Fulvivirga ulvae: one gene and its partner. The protein of the gene in region 1 interacts with the protein of each later gene in a pairwise test. Links are inferred from orthologs where the notes say so. Each region holds a gene or a part of one and is shown in the gene's direction. Other genes may lie near its edges.

Region 1 (5,330 bases):
GTGGCAGGAACGGTAACATTCAAAATGGCTGACCGGATCAGAAGACTCTATGAGCAAATGTCAGAGCCACGGTATGTTATTTCTATGGGGTCATGTTCTAATTGCGGTGGGCCGTACTGGGAGCATGGCTATCATGTGGTTAAAGGAGTAGACAGGATTATTCCAGTGGATGTATATGTGCCAGGTTGTCCCCCAAGACCAGAAGCACTTATCGGAGGCTTCTTGAAACTGCAGGAGAAAATAAGAAGTGAATCTTTAATGGCACCCAAGGCTCTTGAGAGATTGTTGAAAAAACAAGAAGCTTAAATTATGGAGATAGAAAAAATCATATCCATACTCAAAAATAAATTTGGAGAGGCAGTCATAAAGGAAGTTGATGAAGCCGCCTCACCCAAGGCTATTGAAATCGGGGTGGGTGACGTGCATCGCGTATGCCTTGAATTGCATACCAATGAGCTGACCTATTTTGATATGCTCTCCTGCCTGACAGGCCTGGACAACGGCCCGGAAATAGGTACCATGGAGGTTATTTATAACTTATATTCGGTTCCATTCGAAACAGGGCTGATGATTAAAGTGAAAGTTGACAGAAGTAAACCACAAATAAGTTCGGTAAGTGATATTTGGAAGACTGCTGACTGGCATGAAAGAGAGGCTTACGACATGTTCGGGATAAGCTTTGAAAATCATCCCGATCTCCGCAGGATCCTCATGCCGGCTGACTGGGAGGGATATCCGCTTCGAAAGGATTATCAGCATCAGGAGTATTACAGAGGTATAAAAGTAGAATATTAGGTGGCCAACGAAATACAATATCAATATCGGGAAGATAATCTGATTAAGTCAGAACCCAATAAATATAACGAGGAAGACCTGAAGTCAGAGGAAATGGTTATTAATCTCGGTCCTCAGCACCCCTCTACACATGGTGTATTGAGACTTGAGGTAGTTTCCGATGGAGAAGTGATAAAAGATGTAATACCACATTTAGGATATCTTCACAGGTGTTTTGAAAAGCATGCAGAATCACTTCCATACAATCAGGTGATACCTTTTGTGGATCGGATGGATTACCTGGCTGCTATGAATTCGGAGCATGTGTATGTTATGGGAGTCGAAAAAATGCTTGGTATAGCAGACAAGTTGCCTAAGAGAGTTGAATATATCCGTGTTTTAGTAACTGAACTTAACAGAATAGCATCTCATTTTGTAGCTGTTGGTACCTATGCCATGGATATTGGGGCTTTTACACCGTTCTTTTGGCTGATCAGGGACCGTGAACATATTCAACGTATGCTGGAATGGGCCAGCGGAGCCAGAATGCTGTATAATTATATTTGGGTAGGTGGATTGTTTTACGATCTTCCCGTTGGGTTTGAGGAGCGCTGTGCCGAATTTGTCAACTACTTAAAGCCAAAGCTGGCCGAGCTGGAAGGGCTTGTAATGGAAAATAAGATATTTATTGATCGCACGGCAAATATAGGAGTACTTCCTTTGGACCTGGCCCTTAACTATGGTGTGACAGGCCCTATGCTACGTGGTTCAGGCCTTCGATATGACCTGCGAAAGGTGGATGGCTATTCTGTCTATCCTGAAATCGATTTTGATATTCCAGTGGGTGAAGGGAAAGTTGGTACGGTAGGAGATTGCTGGGACAGAACGGATGTGCGTGTAAGGGAAATACATGAGTCTCTGAAAATTATTGAGCAGTGTCTGGAAAAACTTACTAAAGAGCATAAACGAACCCGAGAATTTGACCCTCAAGAACTTGTGCCCAAAAAAATAAGACCAAAGGCCCAGGATTTTTATATACGGGGTGAAACACCCAGGGGCGAGTTGGGTTTCTTTTTTAGGGCTGACGGGAAAAGTGATATTCCTTTCAGGTGCAAAGGTAGATCTTGTTGCTTTGTAAACCTTTCTATCATTTCAGAGTTATCAAAAGGGAGCCTTATTGCTGACCTGATAGCGGTATTAGGGTCTATCGATATAGTATTAGGAGAAGTAGACCGTTAATATGAAAGTTTTATCTGCCAACCAGATCCGTAATGTAGACGATTTTACAATAAAGCATGAACCCATTCGCTCTGTTGACCTGATGGAGCGAGCTGCTAAGGCATTTACACGTTGGTTTACCGCCCGTTTTAGTCCTAAGTATCAGGTGGCAATAGTGTGTGGTACCGGAAATAACGGAGGAGATGGTCTGGTGGTAGCTCGATTGCTAAATGAGAAAAATTATAAGGTAAAGGCTTATGTTATCAGAAAATCTGCCTCTGCCTCCGGTGATTTTAAAATAAATGAGAAGCGCCTGGAGGGGCTGATAGACGTGGTGCCAATCAGTAATACTGATGAGATACCGGACTTTAACCTATACCATATTGTTATAGACGGTATTTTTGGATCTGGCCTGAGCCGTGAAGTCGAGGGCCTGTATGCAGAAGTTATAGAGGTCATGAATAATTCTGACAATACAATAATTGCTATAGATATCGCGTCAGGATTATTTTCAGATCAGCATACAGCAGGAGGCACAATTGTAAAGCCAGAATATACCGTTTCGTTTCAAATACCAAAGCTGGCATTTTTTATGCCCGAAAATAGTGAATATGTTGGAGATTGGCATATTGTAGATATTGGTCTCATGCAGGAAGCTGTTGAAAGAGAAACCTCTCACTACTTTATGCTGACAAGTGAATCCATCAGAGGTGTACTTAAGAAAAGATCCAAATTTGCTCATAAGGGCACGCATGGGCGCGCGCTGATAATGGCTGGTAGCTATGGGAAAATGGGGGCGGCCGTACTATGTGCCAAAGCGGCCCTCCGTAGCGGGGTAGGTTTGCTTACAATGAATATTCCGCGATGTGGCTATAGTGTCATGCAGTCTACAGTTCCGGAGGCCATGGTATTACCAGACGAGGGCGATCATTTCCTCACCAGCTATGGCGATGTAGCCGGATATGACGCTTTAGGGATTGGTCCCGGACTTGGAAAGGAGCAGGAAACGGTTTATAGTTTAATGCAGGCTATCCAGGCATTTGGTAAACCCCTGGTTATCGATGCTGACGGACTTAATATAATTTCTGAACACCGTGAAATTCTGGAAGTTTTGCCTGCAGGTACTATTCTTACACCTCACCCTAAGGAATTTGAAAGACTGGCCGGAGACTGGTCGAATGATTTTGAACGCCTGGAAAAGCAAACCGCCTTTGCCAGGGAAAACAATGTTATCGTTGTGCTTAAAGGTGCCCACACATCTATTGCACTCCCTTCCGGAGAGGTTTATTTTAACAGTTCGGGCAACCCTGGCATGGCCAGTGGAGGCACTGGTGATGTGTTAACAGGAATGATAACCTCACTGCTTGCTCAGAAGTACCTGCCGGAAAATGCAGCAAAGGTGGGGGTATATCTACATGGTGTGGCTGGTGACCTTGCTGCCGAAGTGACAGGTCAAATAGGAATGATCGCTTCTGATCTGGTTGATTTTATTCCTAATGCTTATCAGAGTATAAGATAATTTTCTTTTTATTTGGTATATGTACAACATTATAAAAGTTTCTACGTATTTAAATGGAGGTCTGCAACGAGAGGAGCTCAAAAAAATTGTGAGGGAGAAAGAATTGTGGATCGGTTTTTGTTCGATGGTTGATAAAAATTGATACCCGATTGCGCATGAAAATATTTATACTTACCGTACTTTCAGCACTTATATTGACCTTTGGAGGAACCTCTCTCTTTGCGCAGAATGGAGAGATTGAGCGTTTCAAAGATTCTTCACTGGAAAAGAAATTAAACGAAGTCAGCATGTTTCCCAACCCAACAGCTGATTACCTAAGTGTTAAAATCAATAATTCAACACTTAATAAAACAAGTTTTACCGTACATAATATAATAGGAAATGTAATTGATGTTCCTGTTGAAAATGTAGGAGAAAATGAATTTAGACTAAAGGTTAAAGATCTTGCACCCGGATATTACCTCTTGGCTATACGGGATGATCAGGGATATTTTAAAGAAACATATAAGTTTCTAAAAAGATAAATATAATACAGGTTATTGAAATTGTGCCTCTCAAGAAATTGAGGGGCTTTTTTTTAATGGCTTCGCCTTGCCAGTTATATTATAAAACATTGCCAAACCGCTATAGCGAGTCAGGCCGAAGAACTGGAACTGTGGAGCAAAAGATCGGAAATTAAAACATGCGATGTGAAGCGTGCTGCTGAAAAGCAGTAACTGCGGCTATTGTTATTTGATGTTAGCTTGTCAACTGCTACAAACAGTTATCTGTCAAACACAAAGACGAAGATTCTATACAGGGATGCTGACTGTAAATTCTGTAAATTTATTTTCCTGGCTTTGTACACCAATGCTGGCTTTAAGCTTATCAACACACATTTTGACAAGGTACAGACCCAAACCACTGCCCTTTGACTTATCAGAGCCTCTAAAGAACATCTGGAAGATCATGTTTAAGTGTGGGGCATGAATTCCGATACCATTGTCTTTAATTCTTATTTCAAATACACCCTCATGGATACTGGTGGATATATGAATATGGTGAGGCTCGCTGTTGGATGTTTTGCGGAATATTAACGCGTTCTCAATAAGGTTTTTTATAATTATGCTGAGCAGATACCGGTCTGAAGTAATGTTAACCACACTGAGGTCAAAGGAATATTTGGTATTCAGGCTTTTATCATGAAATTTAATTACATCCCTGATTTCGCTCAATAAAGAAGGAATATCAATTTCATCCTTGTGAGGCTTGCTGTTGATAATCTCATGCACTTGTGCCAGCTTCGACAGTAATACTTCCATGTCCTTAGCTGTGTGTTCAATCATGTCAAAATACTTGAGATTGATATCATCCGGAGACTCCAGTTTAGCTAAAGAAGTGATGCCATTGATCCTGCTTATAGGCCCCTTCAGGTCGTGCGACGCCCGGTATACAAAAGTGTCTAGTTCACCGTTGATCTGCTGCAGCTTTTTAAGGGTCGCCTTGATTTTGGAAGTTCTTTTTTCAACCTTTTTTTCCAGGTACATGTTCAGCTCAGTCAGCTTTTGGTTCATACTCAGTATTTCTTCCTGCGATTCTTTTAACTGAATATTTTTCTTCTGAATGTCATCTTTCTGAAAGCTGATCTCTTCATTCTTGGTCTTCAGAAGGTGGTTCTGCTGTTCTATCTCCTTCTTTTGTGTCATTACCTCATAAGTGCGGTCAGCTACGATTAACTGTAACTTCTTTCTTTGGGTACGCACCCTCACAGAGTAGGCAATAGTAATAAACCAAACAACGAATCCTGCCAGTATAGACCATAGTACATAGGCCCATGCAG
Region 2 (4,076 bases), 380 kb from region 1 along the record:
CCACAAGAATAGCAAGGTTGCTCGAAGAATATCATGCTACATCAAGCTCTCACGGAAAATTCTCTCAGGAGGAGAGGTGAATGCTATAAGCTGGGAGTGATTGGTCTAACTTTTCTATTGCCCTCTTATTTTTCAACGATAAGAAACAAGTCCAAAGCTTTATCGGCATCGTCAGACAGAAGGTAGTCAGAGTGATGGATGTCATTAACGAGGCTATCGTTACTGTCTTTCAGTTTATTTCTATTCATGCGATTGAGCAGGTCATAAGGTATCCTTAGCAATGAAGCCGGTAGCCTGTACTGCAAGTTAAAAATGTCAAAACGCGTTATTTTCCGGACACTCTTTTTGTTCATTTCATAGTACTCCATCACCTTTTCATTACCACTCACTCCCTTCATCTCTACTTTAGGGAATATTTCTTTGGCAAGACTCTCTAGTTGATCAGCTGTATATTCCCTGATATGCCAGGGGTTTCGGGTGAGTGTCATTTTAATATTGGGTGTAGTGAGGAGAGCCTTACCACCCGGCTTAAGCACACGATAAATCTCTTCTAAAAACTGCCTGTCTTTTTTGATATGCTCAATTACCTGAAAGCTGATGATAACATCATAGCTATTGCTTTCCACTTTGCCGAACGGAGGTATATTGTCCTGAATGAAAGTAACATCATTATACTTTTCCTTCAAGGCCTCCAGCACACTCGCAATCTTGTCGATAGCTGTATAAGACGTACTCTTGTCTTTTAAAAGTGATATACCACGGCCTTCACCACAACCGATCTCCAACAGATCACCTTTTACGAAGTCTTCAGCCAGGTAATAAGCCTTGAGCAGTCGCTGATGGATCGGGTTGTCAGAAGCAATTTTGTCAGAAGCAATTTCAGTAGTATAAACACTCATTTCGCAGTTTTTTGAGCAAAATTACTTGAAATATAAAGAAATTACCTGTTATTCGTTTTTTATTTTATGACACAAATCCAGTAACTTCCTCCAATAAAACCAACAAATCATGAAGCTCTTACGATATTTCTTTATTTTGGCTTTCACTCCTTACGGGACCTTTATAAACGCACAAACTACCTTAAACAGCAGCAACCTCGCCCACCAATATAATCCTGATTCTGAAATAGATTTAAAGCACGAAGTTATAACCGACAGTGACTCTACTTTCATCTTCATAGGACTTATAATTAATCAGAGTAAGCCCTTGTTAAAAGATTATACCTTTGATTTCTTCACCACCACTGCCTATACCGCAGATTTACAGCAAATAGCCACAGACAAAATAGACAGCACTTATATAGGTCAGATAAAAAATCAACATACTATCAGGTTTTCCATATCTAATTCAGCACTGCTTAATTTGGGTGCTATCAGGGTACAAAGTAAATTCAGTGGCTTTACTTATTTCTATGATTTTACTGTCACTGACCACACACTAGCTATATGGAACAGTAATGACAGAATCCAGTTTACTTCATGGGTTGCACCCGGTACTTATCATTTCAACAACAGTACCCAGGTATATGGTTACTACTATAACCATATCTTCCCTCCCGCACTCCCTCCTATGCCGATCAGAGAAGAAACTCCTGCCAAAGCCATGCCTATTGATTCCTCCTTTGTGGTAGCCAGTGGTCAAAAGTTAACGTTTATTAAACATGGGCTTTTCCTGTTTCAAAAAGACTCGTCTAGTCAGCAGGGTAAAGGTATAAGGGTCGAAAACAAGTATTACCCCAAGCTGGCGAAGCTTGAGGATCTGGTCGAACCATTAATCTACATTACTACCAAAGAGGAAAATATGCAACTGCAAAATATCAATGGTGACAAAAAAGCCTTTGATAAGTTTTGGCTGGACCTAACCAAATCACCAGACAGAGCAAAGTCAATAATAAAGAACTATTTTGACAGGGTTGAAAGCGCAAATCGCCTGTTCACCTCATATAAAGAAGGTTGGAAAACAGATATGGGCTTGATTTATATTATCTTTGGGCCGCCTGACGAAGTTACAAAAAGTAATGGCGAGGAAACCTGGCTCTATCTGGCTTCTCCGGATTTACCCAAATTAAAATTCAACTTCATCAGGACAGCAAGTGTTTTTTCTTCATCGCACTTTGTATTGGTAAGAGATAAGAGCTATACGAGTTCATGGTACAGGGCGATAGACTTGTGGAGAAAAGGGAGGTTTTAAGTCTAAAAAAATTACATTGAAAGAGAATCAGAAGGATTTAATATTTGGAATAAGGGCCATCATTGAAAGCATCAATTCAGGCAAAGAAATCGATAAGCTACTCATTCAAAAAGAGTTAAACAATGACCTCATAAAGGAGTTGCTTAAAGTAGCCAGGGATCATAATGTACCCATTTCGCAGGTGCCTATTGAAAAGCTCAATCGCCTGACCAGAAAAAACCACCAGGGTGCAATCGCATTCATTTCTGCTGTTAGGTATGCATCCCTGGACAATATCATTGATCAGGCTTATCAGGAGGGCCGTGAGCCTTTCTTTATCATATTGGACAGGGTAACCGATGTCCGGAACTTTGGAGCCATAGCCCGTACGGCAGAGTGTGCAGGACTGGACGGCATTATTATTCCCAGCAGGGGCAGTGCGGCCATTAACAGTGATGCGATGAAAACTTCTGCAGGAGCTCTAAATTATATTCCGGTATGCCGGGTAGACAACCTCAAAAACACCATAACCTTTCTCAAAGAAAGTGGAATTCAGATCATAGCCTGTACTGAGAAAACAGATACATCAGTCTATGACATCAACTTTAAACAGCCGGTGGCCATACTACTTGGCTCCGAAGAAGATGGTATCTCTCCGGAGTATCTCAAACTGACCGACTTGCGCGGACGTATCCCTATGAAAGGTAAAATTGACAGCCTTAATGTTTCGGTATCTGCTGCCATAACCATTTATGAAGCCATAAGGCAGAGGTTTTAAAGCCCTCTGCTACTTCTCCGCTTACAAAAATTCTTTGCCCTTTTTATCTCTCACATCAGCTACAAAGTCTCTGAACTTTGCTTCTTCATCTTTTTTGCAGATCAGGGTAACATTTCCGCACTCAGCAACCAGGTAACCCTCCAGTCCCTGAACAATGATGAGTTTATCTTTTGGCCCATGGATCATACTGTTTTTGGTATCGTAAGTTATGGCATTCCCCTGGATCACATTACAATCTCCATTTTTCTCCGAGAGTTCATGAAGTGAGTTCCATGAGCCAAGGTCTGACCAGCCAAAATCGCCAAGCACGACATATACATTATCTGCCTTCTCCATTACTCCATAGTCAATTGAGATATTCCCACACTGAGAGTACGCATCATCCACGGCACGCGGCTCCCTCTCACTATACAGCGCTTTCTGAATATCAGCAAAGGTCTCAGCTATCTCAGGCAGGCACTCTTCAAAAGCACGGATGATTGCCTGGACTCCCCACACAAAAATGCCGGAATTCCATACAAAATCACCACTCTCCAAGAATTTCTGAGCAAGATCTCTCTCCGGTTTCTCTGTGAAAGTCTTGACCCGGTTAACTTTTTCTTTAGACTCCAAAAACTGAATGTAGCCATAGCCAGTCTCAGGTCTGTTGGGCTTTAATCCTATAGTCAGCAACTTATTTTGTCCGCTGGCAGCCGCTATGGCTGTCTTTAAGACGTTATAAAATTTATCCTCATGAAAAATAATATGGTCAGATGGCGCTACAGTTATAATTGCCTCAGGGTTCTTTTTCGCTATTTTATATGAGGCATAAGCAATACAAGGCGCTGTATTTCTCCTCAGAGGCTCTTTAAGTATCTGATGCTCTGTCAACTCCGGCAGCTGCTCTTTAACCAGAGCAGCGTAATCATTATTGGTTACTACATAAATATTTTCTTTATCAACAATAGGTAAAAACCTGTCGTAAGTCATCTGTAATAGTGAGCGTCCTGTTCCAAGTATATCCAGAAACTGCTTTGGCTGGTTGTTTCTGCTATAGGGCCAGAATCTACTCCCTATGCCTCCAGCCATGATCACTACATAGTTGTTTTTCATTATTAAAGCTTAAGTGACAATTTATATTATACCTTCC

Evidence for each region. The genes of interacting proteins can lie anywhere in the genome.
Region 2: the proteins of LVD17_RS04515 (region 1) and rlmB interact in binary tests that used the Escherichia coli proteins (3 or more experiments, as listed by UniProt). The link is inferred for Fulvivirga ulvae from one-to-one orthologs.

The regions. Positions count from the first base shown.
Region 1 is NZ_CP089981.1:1,061,514-1,066,843, reverse strand. The notes cover bases 1,301-4,262. They hold LVD17_RS04515 (NAD(P)H-hydrate dehydratase), read left to right. Parts: upstream 1,301-2,014; coding sequence 2,015-3,511; downstream 3,512-4,262. Other genes in these bases: LVD17_RS04510 (T9SS type A sorting domain-containing protein), read left to right, coding at 3,667-4,035; LVD17_RS04520 (NADH-quinone oxidoreductase subunit D), read left to right, coding at 1,301-2,013. Outside these bases: LVD17_RS04530 (NADH-quinone oxidoreductase subunit B), read left to right, coding at 1-306; LVD17_RS04525 (NADH-quinone oxidoreductase subunit C), read left to right, coding at 310-795; more of LVD17_RS04520, read left to right, coding at 796-1,300; LVD17_RS04505 (sensor histidine kinase), read right to left, coding at 4,303-5,330. UniProt on the Escherichia coli protein: Bifunctional enzyme that catalyzes the epimerization of the S- and R-forms of NAD(P)HX and the dehydration of the S-form of NAD(P)HX at the expense of ADP, which is converted to AMP.
Region 2 is NZ_CP089981.1:1,442,693-1,446,768, forward strand. What follows is about bases 1,185-4,076. They hold rlmB (23S rRNA (guanosine(2251)-2'-O)-methyltransferase RlmB), read left to right. Parts: upstream 1,185-2,206; coding sequence 2,207-2,947; downstream 2,948-4,076. Other genes in these bases: LVD17_RS06070 (GWxTD domain-containing protein), read left to right, coding at 1,185-2,190; LVD17_RS06080 (mannose-1-phosphate guanylyltransferase), read right to left, coding at 2,969-4,039; LVD17_RS06085 (KpsF/GutQ family sugar-phosphate isomerase), read right to left, coding at 4,061-4,076. Also shown: LVD17_RS06065 (class I SAM-dependent methyltransferase), read right to left, coding at 126-899; more of LVD17_RS06070, read left to right, coding at 1,009-1,184. UniProt on the Escherichia coli protein: Specifically methylates the ribose of guanosine 2251 in 23S rRNA.